DNA from 3 places in the Variovorax sp. HW608 genome. Region 2 is predicted to be linked to each of the others. Evidence: predicted binding sites of a transcription regulator. Region 2 holds the regulator's gene; each other region holds the start of a gene.
The links. The regulator LexA, encoded in region 2, represses DNA repair genes until DNA is damaged. The targets are predictions, from matches to a motif close to ACTGTATNNNNATACAGT.

Region 1 (7,494 bases), 2.0 Mb from region 2:
AGCATCACGATGCGGCCGAACGGGTCGGCCAGCACGCGCGCGGTGATGACGCCGGGGCGCTCCGGGGTCGAGGGCGTGTAGTTGATCGCGTTGTCGAGGAGGTTGCGCACCAGTTCCTTGAGCAAGGTCGGATTGCCTTCGATCGCCACGCCGGCCGCGCCGGGCTGGGCGCCTTCGTAGCCGAGGTCGATGCGCTTGTCGATCGCACGCGGCACCGCTTCGCGCACCACCTCGATCGTGAGCCGCGCGATGTCGCAGGACTGCCGCCCGATGTTGGCGCCGTTGCCCTCGGCGCGCGCGAGCGACAGGAGCTGGTTGACCGTGTGGGTCGCGCGCACGCTGGCGCGGCCGATCTGCTTGAGGGACTGCTTGAGCTCCTCCGCGTTCGCGCCTTCGCGCTGCGCGAGGTCGGCCTGCATGCGCAGGCCCGCCAGCGGTGTCTTCAGTTGATGGGCGGCGTCCGCGAGAAAGCGCTTCTGGGTGCCGATCGAGTCGTTGAGCTTGCGCAGCAGGTCGTTGACCGAGAGCACCAGCGGCACCACTTCGAGCGGTACCGAGGATTCGTCCAGCGGGCTCAGGTCGCCGGGGCGACGCTCGCGGATGCGCGCCTCCACCACCGACAGCGGCTTGATCCCGCGCACCAGCGCGAGCCAGATCAGGAGCACCGCCAGCGGCAGGATGGCGAACTGCGGCAGCAGCACGCCCTTGATGATTTCCGTCGCCAGCACCGATTGCTTCTCGCGCGTCTCGGCCACCTGCAGCAGGGCCATCGGCGCCTCGGGGTTGGCGCCGGCGATCCACAGCGAAGCGATGCGCACCTGCTGCCCCATGATCAGGCCGTTGCGCAGGTAGACCACGCCGGGCGTGGGCGGCTCGTCGGAACTGGGCGGCGGGACTTCCGGTTCGCCGCTGAGCAGGCCGCCGTGCTCGTCGAGCAGCTGGTAGTACACGCGATCCGCCACGTCGCCGCCGAGGATCTCGCGCGCCGGCTGCGGCAGCGCGAACTGGATGCGGCCATGGTCCACGTCGACCAGCCGCGCGAGGGTCTGGATGTTGGATTCGAGCGCGCGATCGAAAGGCGCGTTGGCGATGCCCTGCGCCACGAGCCAGGTCACGCCGATGCTCACCGGCACCAGCAGCAACAGCGGCGTGAGCATCCAGTCGAGGATCTCGCCGAACAGGGAGCGCTGGGCGCGCTGAAAAAGTTTCACCGGGCGGTCATCGAGCCGGCGAGCGGCCGATCAGGAAGGGATCTTTTCAAGGCAGTAGCCGAGGCCGCGCACGGTCGCGATGCGCACCGGGCCTTTTTCGATCTTCTTGCGCAGGCGGTGGATGTAGACCTCGATCGCGTTCAGGCTGACCTCTTCGCCCCATTCGCACAGGCGCTCGACGAGCTGGTCCTTGCTCACGAGGCGGCCGGCGCGCTGCAGCAGCACTTCGAGCAGGCCGAGTTCGCGCGCGGAGAGTTCGATCATTTTGCCGTCGATGGTCGCCACGCGGCCGGCCTGGTCGTAGACCAGCGGGCCGTGCTTGATGGCGTTGCTCGTGCCGCCCATGCCGCGCCGCGTGAGGGCACGCACGCGCGCTTCGAGTTCCTGCAGCGAGAAGGGCTTGGCCATGTAGTCGTCGGCGCCGTAGTCCAGGCCCTTGACGCGTTCTTCCACGCTGTCCGCGGCGGTGAGCACGAGCACCGGCAGTTGCGAGCCGCGCGCGCGCAGCCGCTTGAGGATGTCGAGGCCATGCATGTTGGGCAGGCCGAGGTCGAGGATCAGCAGGTCGAATTCGCTGTTGGTCATCAGGGCCGCATCGGCCTGCGAGCCCGTCGCCACATGATCGACCGCCGCACCGGAGGTGCGCAGGCTGCGCAGCAGGGCGTCGGCCAGTACCTGATCGTCTTCCGCAATGAGTATTCGCATCCTGAGTTCGCCCCCAGCCTCGCCCACTTCGTGTGGCTCTGACACCCCCTTCCGGGGGCAATCCCAGCGGCCCGGCAAAGCCGGTTCCGCGGGATTCCTGGTCTTGGCCGCGCCGAGTGTTCCTGAATTGACTGCGTCAAATTCTAGGCTGCCGCGTAGGCTTCCAGGCCGATCGTTACTACGGTGGCGATCTCGTCGCCGACGCTGGCGCGGAATTCGGATTCGGCCTGCGCGACCGCGGTGCGGAAGGCTTCCAGCCATGCGAGGCCGTCGGCGGTGAACATCACGCGGCGGGCGCGCGCATCGAGCGGATCGGGCTCGCGCGTGACGAGGCCCCAGGCTTCGCACTGGTCGACCAGCGTGCCCATCGCCTGCTTGGTCATGCCGGCGCGCTCGGCCAGTTCGGTCAGGCGCGAACCGTCGCGCGACAGGTGCCGCGTGATGTGGATGTGGGCGGCGCTGACCTGCGCGCGCGCCGCGAGGTTCGAGAGCGCCAGCGGGACCTCCGCGTCGTGGGCCATCAGGCTGAGCACGCGCTCGTCGAAGCGGCGCATCGCATGGCCGAGCAGACGGCCCAGGTGGGTTTGACGCCATGCGTCGTGGTCGATGGAAGAGGGTAGATCGGCCATGGCGGATCGATAGTAAATCAAACTGACCAAAAAATGAGCCAATGCCGATCCATTGACCCCTACACTACTGTGCAAGCATCCAGCCTGTGATTAAGCGCAGCGGGATGAATCCAGCACAACCCATTGATATTCAAGGAGTTTCCACATGGACGCAGTCGTCAAGGGCTCGAACCTCTCCGGCCCCAACAGCGAAAAGGCCAAGGCGCTCCAGGCCGCGCTGGCCCAGATCGAAAAGCAGTTCGGCAAGGGCACGATCATGCGTCTGGGCGAGGGTGAGGCGCTGGAAGACATCCAGGTGGTCTCCACCGGCTCGCTGGGCCTGGACATCGCGCTCGGCGTCGGCGGCCTGCCGCGCGGCCGCGTGATCGAGATCTACGGTCCGGAATCCTCGGGCAAGACCACGCTCACCTTGCAGGTCATCGCCGAGATGCAGCGCCAGGGCGGCACCTGCGCCTTCGTCGATGCCGAACACGCGCTCGACGTGCAGTACGCGCAGAAGCTCGGCGTGGAACTTCCCGACCTGCTCATCAGCCAGCCCGACACCGGCGAGCAGGCGCTCGAGATCGTCGATTCGCTGGTGCGCTCCGGCGCGGTCGACCTGATCGTGGTCGACTCGGTCGCCGCGCTCACGCCCAAGGCCGAAATCGAAGGCGAAATGGGCGACTCGCTGCCCGGCCTGCAGGCCCGCCTGATGAGCCAGGCCCTGCGCAAGCTCACGGCCACGATCAAGAAGACCAACTGCATGGTCATCTTCATCAACCAGATCCGCATGAAGATCGGCGTGATGTTCGGCTCGCCCGAAACCACCACCGGCGGCAACGCGCTGAAGTTCTACGCCTCGGTGCGCCTGGACATCCGCCGCATCGGCACCATCAAGAAGGGCGACGAGGCGATCGGCAACGAGACCAAGGTCAAGGTGGTCAAGAACAAGGTGTCGCCGCCCTTCAAGACGGCCGAGTTCGACATCCTGTTCGGCGAAGGCATCAGCCGCGAGGGCGAGATCATCGACATGGGCGTGAACGCCAAGCTGATCGACAAGTCGGGCGCCTGGTATGCCTACAACGGCGAGAAGATCGGGCAGGGCCGCGACAACGCACGCGAATTCCTGCGCGAGAACCGCGAACTGGCGCGCGAGATCGAGAACAAGGTGCGCGAATCGCTGGGCATCCCGCTTCTGGCCGAATCGGCGGCCGAGGCAGCGTCCGAGAAGCCTGCGAAGGGTGACAAGTAAACAGGAAGAGGGAAGGGCGGGCCCGTCACTCAAGGGCCGCGCCCTGCGCCTGCTCAGCCAGCGCGAACACTCGCGCGCCGAACTCGAGCGCAAGCTTCGCAAGTACGAGGAAGAGCCCGGCGCGCTGGCCCGGGCGCTCGACGAGCTCACGGCCAAGGACTTCATCAGCGAGGCGAGGGTGGTGCAGTCGGTGCTGCATCAGCGCTCGGCCCGGCTCGGCGCCGCACGGGTGCGCCAGGAACTGCTGCACAAGGGCATCGCGCCCGAAGCCGTGGCGGATGCGGTCGCCAGCCTGAAGGAAACGGAACTGGACCGCGCACGCGAAGTGTGGCGCCGCCGCTTCGGCGCGCTGCCGCAGGACGCGGCCGAGCGCGCGCGGCAGGCGCGCTTCCTGATGGCCCGCGGCTTTTCGAGCGCCGTGATCGGCAAGGTGCTGCGCGCCGATTTCGACGACTGACTTCTCCTTTCCTTCCACCGCATCGCGCCCCGGATCGGGGTTAACCCGGCTTTGAGGCCTGGAAGGGCCTTCCTTCGCTCAAATTTGACCAAAAATTTTCACAGCGGAGTTATATTTGTAATTCGATTCTCATTTGCTCTCCAAAGCGACCTTCCTCGTGGAACTCCCCGAAGCCAGCGACAACACCACCGTCGCGCGCCGCATCGCGCAGGCGCTGCCGCGCCTGACGCGGGCGCACCGCAAGATGGCCGACCACGTGCTCGCCCATCCGCTGCAGGTCGCCACGCAGCCGATCGACGAACTCGCGGAAACCGTGGGCGTCTCGGTGGCCACGGCGAACCGCTTTGCGCGCGCCCTGGGCTTCGACGGCTACGCGACCTTCCGGGCCGAACTGGTGCGCGGCTTCGAGGCGCTGGTCGCGCCGGTGGAGCAACTGCGCGGCAACCTCGCGCAGCCCAGCACGGTGGCCGAGGTCTTCGCCACTTCGCTGGAGGAAACCCAGCACAACGTCGAAGCGACGCGCAAATCGCTCGACTACGCGGCCTGCGAAGAGGCCGTGCGGCGCATCCTGGCGGCGCGTACCGTGTCGGTCGTCGGCTTCGGCGCCAGCGGCTGGCTCGCAGGCCTGCTGGCGCATGGCCTCGATTCCTACTGCGCCGATGTGCGCACGCTCGCCGGCGTGGGCGGCGTCAGCAGTGCCGCGCGGGCGCTGATCCGCAGCGGCCCTGAAGACCTGCTCGTCGCGCTGGCCTTTCCGCGCTACCTCGTCGATACCGTCACATTGGCCAAGACCGCCCGCGCGCGCGGCACGCAGGTGCTGGCCATCACCGACCGGCCCAGCTCGCCGCTGGCGCCGCTGGCCGACGTGGCGCTCTATGCCCAGACCCGTTCGCGCTACCGTCCGAATTGCGAAACCGGCGCGCTCGCGCTCATCGAGGCACTGACCAGCGCCGTGGCACTGCGTGCGCCCGGCGCCTTCCAGGTTGCAGGCCGGGTCGTCGAAACCCTTGCGCCCTGGCTGCATGGCGCGCCGGGGCCGCAGGTGATGCCACCCGGCGCGGGCACCGAACCTGCTCAAGCTTCCGAACGGAAAAAGCGATCCTCATGACCACCATTTCGCCCGTCATCGCCATCCACGGGGGCGCCGGCACCATCAGTGCAGCCGCGCTCAGCCAGGACGCCGCCCGCGGCTACCACGAGGCGCTGCATGCCATCGTGCAGGCCACCCAGAAGCTGCTGCTTCGCGGCGGCACGGCCGTCGATGCCGTGTGCCTGGCGGTCGAGATGCTGGAGGACTGCCCGTTGTTCAACGCCGGCCACGGTGCGGTGTTCACCCACGACGAGACCCATGAACTCGATGCCGCGGTGATGGACGGCATCGACCTGCGCGCCGGCGCCATCGCAGGCGTGAGCCGCATCCGCCGCCCAGTGCGCGCCGCGCGCGCCGTGATGGAGGACGGCGCGCATGTGCTGCTCGCCGGTGCCGGCGCTGAAGCCTTCGCGCGCGAACGCGGCCTCCAACTCGTCGATCCTTCGTATTTCTCCACCGAGGCGCGCCGCGCCCAGCTGCATCGCGTGCGCGATGCGGGCCGCGTCACGCTCGACCACGACGGCGCCGCGCTGGCAGCGGCTGCCGCCGAAGCGCCGCTCGACGAAGACCGCAAGATGGGCACCGTGGGCGCCGTCGCGCTCGATGTGCGCGGCCATCTCGCCGCGGCCACGTCCACCGGCGGCATGACCAACAAGCGCGTGGGCCGCATCGGCGATTCGCCGCTGATCGGCGCGGGCACCTACGCCGACGACCGCACGGCCGCGGTCTCGTGCACCGGCAGCGGCGAGATCTTCATCCGCGCCGCCGCCGCCTACGACGTGTGCGCGCGCATGCGCTATGCCGGCCAGTCGCTGGCGCAGGCCTCTGAAGCGGTCGTCATGCAGACCCTGCCGGCGATCGCCGGGGAGGGCGGCAGCGGCGGCCTGATCGCCGTCGACCGCGAGGGCCACCTGAGCCTGTGCTTCAACACCGAGGGCATGTACCGCGGTCATGCCCGCGGCGCCGAGGCGCCCTTCACCGCCATTCACCGCTGAGTCGCGACCAAGGCAAGAACCATGTCCGCTGTCCTGCGCGCCCCGTCCCCATCTCCCGCGCTCGCGCTGCCCGAACAGCGCGTGCTGGCGGTCGACGATCTCACCGTGCGCTTCGCCACCTCGGAGCGCACGGTCGACGCGGTGCGCTCCCTGTCCTTCCATGTCGATCGCGGTGAAACCCTGGCCATCGTCGGCGAATCGGGCTCCGGCAAGTCGGTCACTTCGCTGTCGCTGATGCGGCTGGTCGAGTGGGGCGGCGGGCGCATCCTCGCCGGGTGCATGGCCTTCCGCCGCCGCAGCGGCGAAGTGCTGGACCTCGCGCGCGCCTCCAACGGCACGATGCGCGGCATCCGCGGCGCGGACATCGCGATGATCTTCCAGGAGCCGATGACCTCGCTCAATCCGGTGTTCACCGCCGGGGACCAGATCGCCGAGGCCATCGCCATCCACCAGGGCAAGGACCGCGCGGCCGCGAGCGCCGAGGCGCTGCGGATGCTGGAGCTGGTGCGCATTCCCGAGGCGCGCAGCGTGCTGCAGCGCTTTCCGCACCAGCTTTCGGGCGGCATGCGCCAGCGCGTGATGATCGCGATGGCGCTGTCGTGCCGGCCCTCGCTGCTGATCGCCGACGAGCCGACCACCGCGCTGGACGTCACCATCCAGGCGCAGATCCTGCAGCTCATCCGCGAGCTGCAGCGCGAGATGAACATGGGCGTGGTCTTCATCACGCACGACATGGGCGTGGTTGCCGAAGTGGCCGACCGCGTGCTCGTGATGTACCGCGGGGACAAGGTCGAGGCCGGCCCTTCCGCGGAGATCTTCAAGGCGCCGCAGCATGCCTACACGCGCGCGCTGCTGTCGGCCGTGCCGCAGCTCGGCGCGATGCGCGGCACCGAGCTGCCGGCCAAGTTCGAGCTGCTGCAGGTGGACGCGCCCGCCAGCGCGGTCGAGGCGCCGCCGCCGCACGACACGGTGCGCCGCGACGAGCCGCCGGTGCTGCGCGTCAAGGACCTGGTGACACGCTTCGAGCTGCGCAGCGGCTTCTTCGGGCGCGTCACGCGTGAGGTGCATGCGGTCGAGAAGGTCAGCTTCGACCTCTACCCCGGGGAAACGCTGGCGCTGGTGGGCGAGTCGGGCTGCGGCAAGTCGACCACCGGGCGCTCGCTGCTGCGCCTCGTC
Region 2 (7,494 bases):
TTCGACCGCCGCCCCCGTGTTCGTCGCGAAGCGGCGCGTCGAGGCCGGACGCGCCCTTCGCGCGCGTCATCCCGACACGCAGGTCATCGTCAGCGATGACGGCCTGCAACACCTTGCGATGGCGCGCGATGTCGAGATCTGCGTCTTCGATGACCGCGGCATCGGCAACGCCTGGCTGCTTCCCGCGGGACCGCTGCGCGAGAAGTGGCCGCGCCCTTGCGATCTCGTTCTGCATACCGGCCGGCATCCGGCTTTCGCGGGCTTCACGGCCGCGCGGTCGCTCGCGGACTACGCGCTCAGGAGCGACGGCACCCGGGTGCCGCTGACCGAACTCGCCGACCAGCGGCTCGCAGCCGTCGCCGCGATCGCCAAGCCCGAGGCCTTCTTCGACATGCTGGGACAGCGCGCGCTGCGCCTCGAGCGGCGCATCGCGCTGCCGGACCATCACGATTTCGAGGACTGGACGCCCTCGGCAACGCAGGGCTGCACGGTGCTGTGCACCGAAAAGGACGCCGTGAAACTGTGGCGCAAGGCGCCCGATGCGCTCGCGGTGCCGCTGCTGTTCGAGCCCGAGGCCGCCTTCTTCTCGGCGCTCGACGCAAAGCTATCATCGGCCGATGGACACCAAGCTGCTTGAACTGCTCGTCTGCCCCGTGACCAAGGGCCCGCTCACCTGGAACCCCGAAAAGCAGGAACTCGTCTCGCGCAGCGCACGTCTGGCCTACCCGGTGCGCGACGGCATTCCGGTGCTGCTCGAAAACGAGGCGCGCCCCCTGACCGACGAAGAACTGGGCCTTTGATCTTGAGCACGAAGTTCGTCGTCCTGATCCCCGCCAGGCTCGCCTCGACCCGGCTGCCGGACAAGCCGTTGGCCGACATCGCCGGTCTGCCCATGGTGGTGCGCGTGGCGCAGCGCGCACGGGAATCGGCTGCCGAGCGCGTCGTGGTGGCAGGTGATGACGCCCGAATCATCGAGGCCTGCGAAGCGCACGGCGTCGAAGCGCTGCTCACGCGCAAGGACCACGCCAGCGGCAGCGATCGCCTGTCGGAAGCCTGCACCCGGCTTGGCCTTGCGGACGATGCGATCGTGGTCAACGTCCAGGGCGACGAGCCCCTGATCGAGGCCTCGCTCATCGACGCCGTGGCCCGGACGCTGTCGGAGCACCCCGGCGCGGCAATGAGCACCGCGGCGCATGCCATCGATTCGCCGGAGGAATTCGCCAATCCCAACGTCGTCAAGACCGTCCTGGACGCGAGCGGCTACGCGCTCTACTTCAGCCGCGCGCCGATCCCATGGTGGCGCGACGGCTTCGCCGATGGCGGGCCGAAGAAGCTGCCGCCCTCGCCGCCGGCATTGCGGCACATCGGGATCTACGGCTACCGGGCCGGTTTCGTGCGGCAGTTTCCGACCCTTCCCGCGGCGCCGGTCGAAGGCACGGAGGCGCTCGAACAACTGCGCGCGCTCTGGCACGGCCACCGCATCGCGGTGCACGTCAGCGAGCATGCGCCCGGCCCCGGCATCGACACGCCGGACGATCTCGCGCGCGTGCGGGCCCTCTTCGCTGCGGGTTAGGGCCTGATCACGCTATTCCGGGGATCGCGGAATAGCGTGATCAGGCCTTAACCGCCGGCCCCGCCGGGGGGCCATGCTATCCTCGAAGGAACTCCGCCATTGACGCCACTCGTGATCAGCACGGCGCGACAGAAATCCAAGAAAACCTTCCGAGGACACCATGAGACTGATATTGTTGGGCGCGCCCGGGGCGGGCAAAGGCACACAGGCGGCCTTCATCTGCCAGAAGTACGGCATCCCCCAGATCTCCACCGGCGACATGCTTCGCGCGGCCGTCAAGGCCGGCACGGCGCTGGGCAAGCAGGCTGAAGCCGTGATGGCCTCCGGTGCGCTGGTCAGCGACGACCTGATCATCAACCTCGTCAGGGAACGCATCGCACAGCCCGATTGCGCGCAGGGCTTCCTGTTCGATGGCTTTCCGCGGACCATCCCGCAGGCCGAGGCGATGCGGGCCGCTGGCGTGAAGCTCGACTACGTTCTCGAGATCGACGTCCCCTTCTCCGACATCATCGAACGCATGAGCGGCCGCCGCTCGCATCCGGCATCGGGCCGCACCTACCACGTGAAGTTCAACCCGCCGAAGGTCGACGGCAAGGACGACGTGACCGGTGAGACCCTGATCCAGCGCGAGGACGACAAGGAAGAAACGGTCCGCAAGCGCCTCGACGTCTACAGCCAGCAGACCCGCCCGCTGGTCGACTACTACTCCCAGTGGGCCAAGGTCGAGCCCGCCGCGGCGCCGAAGTACCGCTCCATCAGCGGCGTGGGCAGCGTCGACGACATCACCCAGCGTGCCCTGACCGCCCTTGGCAGTTGATCGGGCCGGGCTGCGGCGCAGCCCGCGGCCGAACTAGACTAGCCCCCCTCGATCCGGCCGGACGCGCTTGCAGCCAGGAGTTCGAGCGCCAGGGCGATCCGCGCCTTGACCGGTGTGAGTGCGCCTGCATCTCGCAGCGACTCGTCCGGCTTCGCCAGGATGCGTCCCTGCATGCAACGGGTCGCGCGCACCACGGCAATTCCTTCGGCCTGCGCGCGCAGCGCCGCGGCCTCCAACGCGTGGTGCAAGGTGCCGTTGCCCGTCGCTGCGAGCACAAGGCCCTGGACGGCATCGGCGCTGCCTCGCTTGCGCTCGGCGATCAATGCATCGACGATCGCGCCGCGCGCTTCGGCGTGGCTCACCACGATCTCGACGCGCGGCAATGACACGGCACCTGCAACGCGGTCGAATACCTGGGTTGCAGCATGCGGCGCGGGCCAGTTGCGCAGCACCCGAAGCGCACCCTCTTCCACGTACGCCAACGGACCCCCATCGCCCGAGTCGAAGGCGTCGACGCGGTAGGTGTGAACCTTCTGGACATCGAACGCGCTGTGGACGGTGCCCGCACAGACCGCGACGACGCCTCGCACGCCCGCTGTCGCAGCGACCACGATCGCATCGCGCACGTTCTGCGGCCCATCGGGCGCCAGCGCAGTCGCCGGACGCATCGCGCAGGTAAGCACCACCGGCTTGGAAGGCGCGAGGACCGATTGGAGAAAAAAGGCCGTCTCCTCCAGCGTGTCGGTCCCGTGGGTGATGACGACGCCCGCCACATCCGCCTTCGCGAGCCAGTGGGCGCATCTTTGCGCCAGCGTCTGCCAGATCGCGAAGCTCATGTCCTTGCTGTCGACCTGCGCGACCTGCTCGGCCAGCAGCGCAATGCCCTCGGGCGCATCGATGCCTCCCAAAAGCTCCGAGACGCCGACCTCACCCGCGGTGTAGCCGATGTTGTCGCCTGCACGGCCGGCGCGTCCCGCAATCGTGCCGCCCGTGCCCAGAACGACGACCCGGCGCGTGCCGCCTTGAATGTTTTCGCCCATTGCTTGCCAATCCCAGGGAAACTGGTTAAAAATACAGGTACTGGATATGCAGCCAGTCCCTTTCAGGAGCCATCATGCAGTTCGCCGTCAAGCTTACCGCCCGTCAGCAGCAGATTCTGGACTTGATTCAAAGCGCCATCGCGCGCACCGGCGCCCCGCCGACGCGCGCCGAAATCGCGGCCGAGCTGGGCTTCAAGTCGGCCAATGCGGCTGAAGAGCACCTGCAAGCCCTGGCCCGCAAGGGCGTGATCGAGCTGGTGAGCGGCACTTCGCGCGGCATCCGGCTCAAGGGCGAGGCCCTGCGCGCGCTCAACGAATCGCGCAACAACCAGTATTCGCTGTCCCTGCCCGGCATGGCCCAACTCGCCCTGCCGCTGATCGGGCGTGTCGCCGCCGGCTCGCCCATCCTGGCGCAGGAGCACATCGACCAGACCTACTACGTCGAGAACACGCTCTTCCAGCGTCAGCCCGACTACCTCCTCAAGGTGCGCGGCATGTCGATGCGCGACGCCGGCATCATGGACGGCGACCTTCTCGCGGTGCAGGCCACCAAAGAGGCGCGCAACGGCCAGATCGTGGTTGCCCGCCTCGGCGACGAGGTCACCGTCAAGCGTCTCAAGCGCAACAAGCAAGTCATCGAGCTGCACGCAGAAAATCCCGACTACCCGACGATCGTTGTCCAGCCCGGCGAACCCTTCGAGATCGAAGGCCTTGCGGTCGGCCTGATCCGCAACACGATGTTGATGTAGCCCTCCATGCAGGCGAACGCGACGAAAGCGCATTCGCCTCATCACCGGCCGCGACAGGTGGCGGGCGTATGGCATTGGCCATCACCCTGTCGGGGCAATGAAAGCAATCCTGCCTGTGTTCAACCTCTACCTATCGGAGTTCACATGGGAATCGCTCTTCTCAGCATCGTCGACCTGTTCACGCCCCTGCAGTCGCTGGCCGATCGCTGGATGCCGGCACGGCGCTCGCGTCACATCAATTCATCAGGGCTGCGCTATGTCGGCGTTCGGCCGAGTTGCGCGTCGCGGCAGAGCCCGGCAGGCCGGGATGCGTCCGCCAGCATGCGTCCGCTGCGAGTGGTCCGCACGGTCGATGCACAGCAGCCCAACCGGCACCCGGGCCGCGTGGTGATCTCCGGTCGCATGGCGGATGTCTGCGCAGAGCTCGATCGCCTGGTCGCACTGGAAGCCGCGGACACGGCCCGCCACTACGCTCGCATGCATTGATTCCCCCCACCCGGCGTTGCGTGCATTGCCCGACGCCGGGCAACGCACCGACACAGCCTGCGAGTCGTGCAAGGCACAATGCAAACCATGAACATTGTGATCCTCGACGACTACCAGGACGCGGTACGCAAGCTGCAGTGCGCCTCCAAGCTCGACGCCTATGCGGCCAAGGTCTACACGAACACGGTCAAGGGTATCGGTCAGCTCTCGGTTCGCCTCAAGGATGCCGAGGTGATCGTGCTGATCCGCGAGCGCACCCACATCTCGCGGCAGTTGATCGAGAAGCTGCCCAAGCTGAGGCTCATCTCCCAGACCGGCCGCGTCGGCAGCCACATCGACGTGAACGCCTGTTCCGAGCTCGGCATTGCGGTGGCCGAAGGCACCGGATCCCCGCAAGCGCCGGCTGAACTCACATGGGCGCTGATCATGGCGGCGATGCGTCGCCTGCCCCAGTACATCAGCAACCTGAAGCACGGCGCCTGGCAGCAGTCGGGGCTCAAGTCGGGCTCCATGCCGCCGAATTTCGGACTGGGCTCGGTGCTCAAGGGCAAGACGCTTTGCGTCTGGGGCTACGGACGGATCGGTCAGCTCGTCGCGCGCTACGGCCAGGCCTTCGGCATGCAGGTGGTCATCTGGGGGCGCGAGCAGAGTCTGGCCAAGGCACGGTCCGACGGCTTTCAGGTGGCGCCGAATCGCGAAACCTTCTTCGCCGCGGCGGATGTGCTGTCGCTCCATCTCCGACTCACGGAGGAAACCCGTGGCCTCGTGACGCTCGAGGACCTGTCCCGCATGAAGCCGACCTCCCTGTTCGTGAACACCTCGCGTGCCGAACTGGTGGAGCAGGACGCGCTCCTTGCGGCGCTCAATCGCGGCCGGCCGGGCCTGGCGGCGGTCGACGTCTTCGAGAGCGAACCGCCGCTGCAGGGCCACGCCCTGCTCCGGCTCGAGAATTGCATCTGCACGCCCCACATCGGCTATGTCGAGCAGGAGAGCTACGAGATGTACTTCGGGCAGGCCTTCGACAATGTGGTGAGCTTCATCAAGGGCAACCCGACCAACATCGTCAACCCCGGCGCGCTGCAGGTCCGCCGTTGAAGCGGCCTGTCCTGCCGGCCGCCTTGTGGGCCCTGCTGGCGGGCAACTTCGTGATCGGCACGGGTGTCATGGTGGTGCCCGGCACGCTCAACGAGCTCAGTTCTTCGCTCCAGGTCAGCGCGGCGACTGCCGGCCAGTTGATCACGGCGGCGGCGGCCGTGATGTGCGTCGGCGCCCCGTTGCTTGCCGCGGTGGTCGCCGGTTGGGACCGGCGCGTACTGCTCGCCTGCACGATGCTCTGGTATGCCTGCGGCCATCTGCTCGCGACCTTGATGCCCACCTTCGGCGCGCTGCTGCCGGTCCGCATGTTGACGGTGATCGCTCCGGCGATCTTCACGGCGCAGGCCGCCGCCTGCGCGGGACTGCTGGCGCCGCCCGAGCAACGCGGGCGTGCAGTGACCTTCGTCTTCCTGGGCTGGTCCATGGCTTCGGTGCTGGGGCTGCCTCTCGGCGCCCTGATCGGAGGCCACCTCGGCTGGCGAGCGGCCTTCGCCACCATCGCGCTGCTGTCGTTGGCGAGCGCGACCTGGATCTGGGTGAAGCTGCCGTCCGGCATCCGTCCCGCCGCGTTGTCGCGCGATGCCTGGGCGCGGGTCTTCAAGAGTCCGCTTCTCATGGGCGTGGTCTGCGTGACCGCGCTGCAGGGCTCCGGCCAGTTCGTGCTGTTCAGCTACTTCGCACCGATTCTGAAGCAGCGACTCGGCGCCGACGCCACCCAGCTCGGGCTGGTCTGGGCATGGTTCGGCGCCTGCGGCGTGGTGGGCAACATGCTGGTCAGCCGCCACGTCGATCGATTCGGCACATCGCGCATGGTCCTGCTGACCACGGCCTTGATCGCGCTGAGCCTGCTTCTGTGGCCCCTGGGTGTCAGCCTGGCCTGGCTGATGGTCCTGCTCACGCCATGGGGCCTCGGCTGCTTCGCGACCAATTCGGCGCAGCAGGCGCGGCTGGTGTCGCTCTCGCCCGCGCTCGCCGCGGGGTCGGTGGCGCTCAACAGCTCCGGGATCTACATCGGCCAGGCCATCGGCGCCGGTGCGGGCGGCTGGCTGCTTGCCCATGGCGCGATCGGCTGGATGAACTGGGTCGCCTTCGTGACGGTGCTTGCCGCCATCGCACTGAGCGTCTCGGTCGACAGGGCGCGAGCGCGCGCCCCGGCCATCAGCGCTTGACGGACTTGCTCTTCGGCGCGATCTCGGCTTCGGTGGCCGGATCGAACAGTTCGAAGTCGATGACGTGCGGATCACCCGACGGGGCCGGCGGCTTCGGGGGCTCGATCGGCGTCGGCATGGTTTCGTAGGCCGTCTTGTCGAACTCGGCGAGGTCCAGCTCGGGTGGGGGCACGACCCGCGGCGGCGTGTCCCGCTCCTCGTGGTGCGCGGGCGGGATCGGCATGTCCGGGGCCATCACGGTGTCGTGATGGAGCCTGTCGTCGATCGAGCCGTAGATCGACGGCGGCAAGGTCGGCCCGTCCGGCATGACCGGCGGCACCGTATCGGGCCAGAGCGACGCGGTGGCGGTCGCCGAGTGCGTGTCGGTGAACGGCGCCGGCGCGACCGCGGCGGGCGGCGCCGTGTCGGGCTCGATCACTTCCTTGGCAAGGCCGTACAGCAGAAGCAGCTCCTGGTACGCCGCGAGATCAAAGGCGTCGTCCTCGTGGACGCCGGGCTTGCGGAAGATCAGCTCCTCGATCAGCGCCAGCGTGCTCGGCGCTGGCCATTGCGACTCGATGCGCGC
Region 3 (7,494 bases), 1.8 Mb from region 2:
GCCGCGCGTGAGATAGGCGACCTCGCGGGCGCCGAGGATCTGGACCCGGTACGGGTGGATGTAGTTGAGGTAGCCGACGAGGTCCGCCGCCGACTGGGCGCGGCTGATGACGTCGGGGTCGAACTGGCGCTCGGACGCGCCCAAACCGGCCAGCCATTCCCAGCGGAGCGACCCGCGGAACTCCTCGAACATGGCGTCGGCGCTGATGACGGTGGGCTTCATGATGGCGGAGAAGTATGGGCCACTAGGACCTGTTCACGCTATTTCCGAGGTCGCCCGGAAATAGCGTGAACAGGCCCCAACGGCCGGCGGCGCACGCCCGGCCGGGCCTTGCCCGCGAAGGTGCCGGTTTCAGGAGAGGCACGGTCGGCGAAGCGGCGAGCCGGCGGGGCAGCACTGCTTCAGGCGACCTGGGCGGATTGCCAGCCGGCGATCAGCGCGTGCAGCGCCGCCGCATCCGTGCTCGACTTGATCTGCTCGCGCAGGTTCGCATCGCTCAGCAGTTCGGCAATCTCCGAAAGTATTTCAAGATGTTTCTGCGTGGCCGCTTCGGGCACGAGCAGAAAGATGAGCAGGACCACGGGTTGCTCGTCCGGCGCGTCGAAGCCGATCGGGTTCGCGAGCTGGAACACGGCCGCCATCGGCGACTTGAGACCCTTGATGCGGCCGTGCGGGATGGCAACGCCGTGGCCCAGACCGGTGGAGCCCAGGCGCTCGCGCGCGAAAAGGCTGTCGGTGATGAGGGCGCGGCCGAGGCCATGCAGGTTTTCGAACAGCAGGCCGGCTTCTTCAAAAGCACGCTTCTTGCTGGTGGCGTCGACGCTCACAAGCACTTGAGCGGGTGGCAGGATGGACGCGAGTCGGTTCATGTTGATGCGGGGCGGGGGCGATTATGCACCCACCCCGCAAAAAGCAAAGGGCCGCTCGAAAGCGGCCCGCAAGAGTATTTGCCCGAGGGGACTTACATCACGCGCTTGGGCGCCGCGTGGTGGTGGTCCTGCAGGCGATCCTTGTGGCGCACGACCTGCCTGTCGAGCTTGTCGACCAGTTCGTCGACGGCAGCGTAGAGATCAGCGTGGCTCGCTTCCGCGAACATGTCATTGCCCTTGACGTGAATATTGCATTCGGCACGTTGCCGGCGTTCCTTTTCCTTTTGCTTTTCCACCGTGAGGATCACCTTCACATCGACGACTTGATCGAAGTGGCGGTTGATCCGGCTCAGCTTGCTCCTAACGTAGTTGTCCAGCGCGGGGGTGACGTCGAGGTGGTGACCGCTGATCGTCAAATTCATGAATGACCTCCTGGAATTGACGGTTTGGAAAAAAGGCCTCGTCTCTGGTTGGGAGACGCGACCGGGGGGGAAATTCAAGGGTTGGGGGAGAGAAGAGAGAGAGAGAAGAGGGGGAAGGGAAGCAAATGCGGGAAGGTCGGTTCACTATGCCCACGCTGTCATCGAATTGCAATCCCTTCGCCACATATGCTTGATCCAGGTCTAGTTCATGGCATGAAATCGCTATGAAATCGATAGCGGAAGAGCTCGACGGCGCAGGCGATTGCAGCTCATCCGGAACGACGTCCGAGGTGTCAAGACGGGGGAAACACGACCACGCCGAGCGAAGGGCCGCGCGCCCCTGCGTCACCGCCAGGCGGCGCGCATGCGGCTCAGGAGATCGATCGTGGCGGCGGGCGGTGGCACGTGCGGCGCGCGCGGCGGCGGGGGCGGCCAGGTCTGCTGATCGAAGCGCTGTGCGTCGGCCGCCGTGATGAAGCGCGTACGGCCCGCGTACAGATGCCGGTCGCCGCGCGCCGCCTGCTGCGTCACGTAGAAGCGCTGCGGCACCAGCAGATGCAGGTGGTCGCGCGCCCGCGTCATGGCCACGTACAGCAGCCGCCGCTCTTCCTCGAGCTCCTGCGCGCCCTGCGCCACATCGGCGGGTATGCAGCCGTCGACGACGTTCAGGACGTGCACCGAGGTCCACTCCTGCCCCTTGGCGGAATGGATGGTGGAAAGGATCAGGTAGTCCTCGTCGAGCAGCGGCGGGCCGGGCCGGTCGCTGGTGGCTTCGGGCGGGTCGAGCGTCAGCTCGGTGAGAAAACGCTCGCGCGATGCGTAGCCGGCCGCCAGCCGCGCGAGCTGCTCGACGTCGCCGCGCCGCACGCCCGAGTCGTCGTAGAGCCGCTCCAGATGCGGCAGGTACCACGCGAGCGCGATCTCCATGTCGGCGGGCCACGAGAGCGCAGGCTGGCGCAGCGCGCCATAGGCGTCAGCGAAGCGCGCCCATTCGGCCTGCGCCTGCGAAGGCGGCACGAAAGAGCGCACCACCTCGCCCGGATCGGCCGCGGTGTCCATGGCATCGAGCAGCCGTGTGGACGTGACCGGACCGATGCCCGGGATCAGCTGGGTGACCCGGAACCCGGCCATGCGCCCGCGCGGGTTCTGTGCAAAGCGCAGCACCGCGAGCAGGTCCTTGACGTGGGCCGCCTCGAGGAACTTGAGCCCGCCGTACTTGACGAACGGGATGTTGCGCCGGGCCAGCTCCAGCTCCAGCGCCGCACTGTGCGTGGACGTCCGGAACAGCACGGCCTGCGACTTGAGCGCAAGCCCGCCCTCGCGGTGCGCGAGCACGCGGTCGGCCACCCACGTCGCCTGCGCCGCCTCGTCCGCCACCAGCACCAGTTGCGACCGGCCGGCGGACGGCTTGTCGGTCCAGAGCGTCTTGGCGTGCCGTTCCGCGGCGGCGGCGATCACGGCGTTCGACACATCGAGGATCGGCTGCGTCGAACGGTAGTTGCGCTCGAGCGTGACGATGCGCGCCGGCTGGCTGAAGTGCTCAGGAAAATCGAGGATGTTCCGCACCGTTGCGCCGCGAAACGAGTAGATCGATTGCGCATCGTCGCCCACCACCGTGACGCCGCGTCCGTCGGGCTTGAGCGCACGCAGGATGGCGGCCTGGAGCAGGTTGGTGTCCTGGTACTCGTCCACCAGCACGTGGTCGAAGCGCTCGCCGAGCTGCCGCGCCAAGGTGGGCTCGGCCATCATTTCGGCCCAGTACAGCAGCAGGTCGTCGTAATCGAGCACATGCTGTTGCTGCTTGGCCTCGACGTAGGCGCCGAAGAGCCGCTTGAGTTCGGCCTCCCATTCGGCGCACCACGGGAACGCCTGCTTGAGCACGTCCGCGAGCGGAGCCCGCGTGTTGACGGTGCGCGAATAGATCGAGACGCAGGTGCCCTTCAGCGGAAAGCGCCGGGTGGAAGTCGAAAGCCCCAGGTCGTTGCGCACCAGGCCCATCAGGTCCTCGGCGTCGCCGCGGTCGTGGATGGTGAAGTTCTCGTCAAGGCCGATCTGCGCCGCGTACTCGCGCAAGAGGCGCGCGCCCACGCCATGGAAGGTGCCGGCCCACGGCAGCGCCGGCGGGGATTGGGACGGCAGCCCGAGCACGCGCACCAGCACCTGGCCGGCGCGGCGTTCCATTTCCTGCGCGGCGCGGCGCGAGAAGGTCAGGAGGAGCAAGCGCTGCGGATCGGCGCCACGGGCGATCAGGTGCGCCACCCGGTGCGCCAGCGTGCTGGTCTTGCCCGAACCGGCGCCGGCGATCACGAGCAGGGGCCGCTCGTCCTGCGCGGCGTCGCCGACGGCCGCGTCCCGCCCATGCTGCACGGCCGCACGCTGCGCGTCGTTGAGCTGGGCGAGCGCTTCGCCGAGCCGCTCTTCGGGGCTGTTCAGGAGAGGGGTCGCAACGCTCGGCATCGAGCGCAACTGTACTGGATGTTTATCCAGATTCAGCACGACCGTGGTCACGACCCGATGACATAATCGCGCCTCGCTGCAAAACCGGAGCTTTTCGATGGAAATCGTCCCGTCTCGGCAGCTTTCACTCCCCTTCTGACGCCCCTGCGGCGAGGGGGATTGAAAGCGCCCCACCCACTCGCCATACCGCCAGACTTTCCAAGGGAGTGAGCCATGCTCAACATCTTCACGCTCGCCAATGGCCGCCTCGTCCAGGAAGAGATCGAGGCGCTGGAGGAGCTGTCCAAGTTCCAGCCGATCTGGGTCGATCTCGAATCGCCGACCCTGGAGGAAAAGCGCTGGATCAAGCAGTATTACGGCCTGTCCATCCCCGAGGACGCGATGGACGAGGACATCGAGGAGTCCGCGCGCTTCTATGAGGAAGACAACGGCGAGCTCCACATCCGCAGCGACTTCCTGATCGACGACGCCGAGAACCCGCGTTCCGTCCGCGTCGCCTTCATCCTCAACCAGCACAACATCGAGCTGCGCAGCCGCGGCGTGCTGTTCTCGATCCACGACGAGGACGTGCCGGTGTTCCGCCTCGTGCGCATGCGCGCGCGCCGTGCGCCGGGCTTGATCGAGGACGCGAAGGAAGTGCTGCTCAAGCTCTTCGACGCCGACGCCGAGTACTCGGCCGACACGCTCGAGAACATCTATGACGAACTCGAGAACGCCGGCAAGAAGGTGCTGTCGGGCAACGTCAGCGACGAATTGGCCGGCGAGGTGCTCGGCCTGATCGCCCGGCAGGAAGACCTGAACGGCCGCATCCGCCGCAACGTGATGGACACCCGCCGCGCAGTGAGCTTCATGATGCGCAGCCGCATGCTCAATGCCGAGCAGTTCGAAGAGGCGCGGCAGATCCTGCGCGACATCGAATCGCTGGACAACCACACGGCCTTCCTCTTCGACAAGATCAACTTCCTGATGGATGCGACCGTCGGTTTCATCAACATCAACCAGAACAAGACCATCAAGATCTTCTCGGTCGCGAGCGTGGCGCTTTTGCCGCCGACGCTGATCGCCAGCGTCTACGGCATGAACTTCAAGTTCATGCCGGAACTCGAGTGGAGCTTCGGCTACGAGTTCGCGATCGCCCTGATGGTCGCGAGCGCGCTGGTGCCGATGTGGTACTTCCGCCGAAGGGGCTGGCTGAAATAGCCCACCCCCGTTGCTTGCTCACTTCGTGTAGCCGCCTCCCCCCTCGAGGGGGCTGAGCCCGCACACAAAAGGTCCGGTGGACCTTTTGCGGCTGGCGAAGGGCCGGGCCACTGGCCCGGCGCGGCCTGCAAGGCCTACCCGGCGGCCCGGCAAAGCCGGTTCCGCGGGTGCACTGGAACAGCGTGGCTCGGATGGGCCTGATTTTTATTCCTGCGAGAGAGTCGCGAGCCAGGCGCTGACGAGGGCGAGGCTGTAGCGGCTCGCGACCGACGCGACGAAGCGCGTGAAGTCGCCGTGCGCTGCGTCGTCGGCGCGATCGGAGATGGTCCGCACCGCCGCGAAGGGCACGCCGAAGTCGTGGCACACCTGCGCGACCGCCGCGCCCTCCATTTCCACCGCCAAGGCATCGGGCAAGGCGAGGCGCAGCGCTTCGCTTTCGGCGAGGGTCGAGACGAAGCGATCGCCGCTGATCAGGAGGCCTCGATGGACCTTCGGTGCCGCGAGCGCAAAGTCGTCGGCCACCTTCTCGCCGAGCAGCGTCACCGGATCGGACAGCACGTCGGCGGCCACGGTGGCCAGCGCGTCGCTGATCTCCGTGTCGGCCGCGAAGCGCGCATGGCCAGTCAGCGGCACCTCGTATTTCGGAAAGATCGGCGAGGCGTCGAGGTCGTGCTGAAGCAGCTTGGTCGCGACCACCACGTCGCCCACTTCCACGCCCGGCGCCAATCCTCCGGCGACCCCGGTGAACACGATCGCTCGTGCGCCGAAGCGCTCCAGCAGCACCGCCGCGGTCGTCGCCGCCGCCACCTTGCCGATGCGCGACAGCACCGCGACGATGAGCTGGCCCTGCAGGTGCCCGACCCAGAAGTCGCGTCCGCCGACCTGGATGCGCTGTTCGTCCGGCATCTGCGCGAGCAATGCACCCAGCTCCTCGTGCATCGCCGAGACGATCGCGATCGGTCGCGGCGGCGAGTCCGCCATCAGAGGATCACTGCGACTGCTTGATATCGACGCCATAGAAAGTGTGGCGGGCGAAGGGGCTGAGCTTGTAGTCGATGACTTCCCTGCGCACCGGGCCGATCTGCACCGCATGCGCGATGGTGTACCAGGGCGCCTGTTCCTTGAAGATGACCTGGGCCTTCTTGTAGAGCGCGTCGCGGTCGGCCTGCTTGGTCACGGTCTTGGCCTTCAGCACCAGGTCCTCGTACGGCTGGTAGCAGAACTTCGCCACGTTGCCGCCGTTCGTCTGCGCCGACGCGCAGCCCAGCAGCGTGTAGAGGAAGTTGTCCGGGTCGCCGTTGTCGCCGGTCCATCCGAGCATGCCCATCTGGTGCTCGCCGTTCTGCATGCGCTTGCGGTATTCGCCCCATTCGAAGGACTTGATCTCGGCCTTGACGCCGATCTTCGCGAGGTCGGCCTGCATCAGCTCGGCGATGCGCTTGGCGTTCGGGTTGTAGGGACGCTGCACCGGCATGGCCCACAGGTCGGTGGTGAAGCCGTCGGGATAGCCGGCCTGCGCGAGCAGCTTCTTCGCGGCTTCGGGGTCGTAGGCGTCGTCCTTGATCGCATCGTTGTACGACCAGATCGTCGGCGGGATCGGATTCTTCGCCGCGACGCCCGTGCTCAGGTAGACGCCGTCGATGATCGCCTTCTTGTTGATCGCCATGTTGAGCGCCTTGCGCACGCGCACGTCGTCGAAGGGCTTCTTCTGCGTGTTGTAGGCGAGATAACCGACGTTGAGGCCCGGCTGCTCCAGCACCGTCACGTTCGGGTCCTTGCGGATCGCGTCGAGATCGGCCGGGTTCGGGTAGGGCATGACGTGGCATTCGCCCTTCTGCAGCTTGGCCCAGCGCACCGAGGCATCGGGCGTGATGGCGAACACGAGGTCATCGATCTTCGCCTTGCCGCCCCAGTACTGCGGGAAGGCCTTGAAGCGGATGATCGCGTCCTTCTGGTACTGCACGAGATAGAACGGCCCGGTGCCGATCGGGTCCTGGTCGATCTTCTCGGGCGTGCCGGCCTTGAGCATCGCGATGGCGTACTCCTTCGACTGGATGCCGGCGTAGGGCATCGCGAGGTTGGAGAGGAAGGGCGCTTCGGGCTTGTTGAGCACGAACTTCACGGTGTAGTCGTCGACACGCTCGACGGCCTTCAGCAGCTTGGGCATGCCCATGTCGTTGAAGTAGGAGTGGTTCGGGCTCGTGACCCTGTAGTAGGGGTCGTCTTCCTTCCACTGGCGCTCCACCATGAAGATCACGTCGTCGGCGTTGAAGTCGCGCGTGGGCTTGAAGCTCTTGGCGGTGTTGTGCCACTTGACCCCCTTGCGCAGCTTGAAGGTGTATTCGAGGCCGTCGGGCGAGATGGTCCAGCTCTCGGCAAGGCCGGGGACGACCTTGGTGCCGCCGCGCTCGAACTCGACGAGGTTGTTGTAGACCTGCGTGGTGGCGTCGAACGAGGTGCCCGTCGTGTTCACCGCCGCATAGAAGTTCTCGGGACTGCCCTCGGAGCAATAGACCAGCGTCTTCGCCGACGCGGCGCCGCAGGCC

Region 1: recA (recombinase RecA) is a predicted target of LexA. The motif match lies at 2,612-2,629, and genes of this name have one in related genera.
Region 3: VAR608DRAFT_RS35350 (ATP-dependent helicase) is a predicted target of LexA. The motif match lies at 3,762-3,779, and genes of this name have one in related genera.

The regions. Positions count from the first base shown of each region.
Region 1 covers NZ_LT607803.1:7,636,738-7,644,231, reverse strand. The annotation lists gene VAR608DRAFT_RS36180 (sensor histidine kinase) at 1-1,211, opposite strand, end outside; gene VAR608DRAFT_RS36175 (response regulator) at 1,242-1,916, opposite strand; gene VAR608DRAFT_RS36170 (MarR family winged helix-turn-helix transcriptional regulator) at 2,060-2,545, opposite strand; gene recA (recombinase RecA) at 2,691-3,776, shown strand; gene recX (recombination regulator RecX) at 3,766-4,233, shown strand; gene VAR608DRAFT_RS36155 (MurR/RpiR family transcriptional regulator) at 4,391-5,341, shown strand; gene VAR608DRAFT_RS36150 (isoaspartyl peptidase/L-asparaginase family protein) at 5,338-6,318, shown strand; gene VAR608DRAFT_RS36145 (dipeptide ABC transporter ATP-binding protein) at 6,340-7,494, shown strand, end outside.
Region 2 covers NZ_LT607803.1:5,682,851-5,690,344, reverse strand. The annotation lists gene lpxK (tetraacyldisaccharide 4'-kinase) at 1-637, shown strand, start outside; gene VAR608DRAFT_RS26910 (Trm112 family protein) at 618-800, shown strand; gene kdsB (3-deoxy-manno-octulosonate cytidylyltransferase) at 797-1,573, shown strand; gene adk (adenylate kinase) at 1,734-2,390, shown strand; gene VAR608DRAFT_RS26895 (asparaginase) at 2,429-3,430, opposite strand; gene lexA (transcriptional repressor LexA) at 3,505-4,179, shown strand; gene VAR608DRAFT_RS26885 (hypothetical protein) at 4,324-4,665, shown strand; gene VAR608DRAFT_RS26880 (D-2-hydroxyacid dehydrogenase family protein) at 4,753-5,760, shown strand; gene VAR608DRAFT_RS26875 (MFS transporter) at 5,757-6,929, shown strand; gene VAR608DRAFT_RS26870 (type IV pilus assembly protein FimV) at 6,919-7,494, opposite strand, start outside.
Region 3 covers NZ_LT607803.1:7,462,748-7,470,241, forward strand. The annotation lists gene hprK (HPr(Ser) kinase/phosphatase) at 1-222, opposite strand, end outside; gene VAR608DRAFT_RS35340 (PTS sugar transporter subunit IIA) at 402-869, opposite strand; gene hpf (ribosome hibernation-promoting factor, HPF/YfiA family) at 962-1,291, opposite strand; gene VAR608DRAFT_RS35350 (ATP-dependent helicase) at 1,637-3,748, opposite strand; gene corA (magnesium/cobalt transporter CorA) at 3,962-4,948, shown strand; gene VAR608DRAFT_RS35360 (5'-methylthioadenosine/adenosylhomocysteine nucleosidase) at 5,153-5,929, opposite strand; gene VAR608DRAFT_RS35365 (ABC transporter substrate-binding protein) at 5,937-7,494, opposite strand, start outside.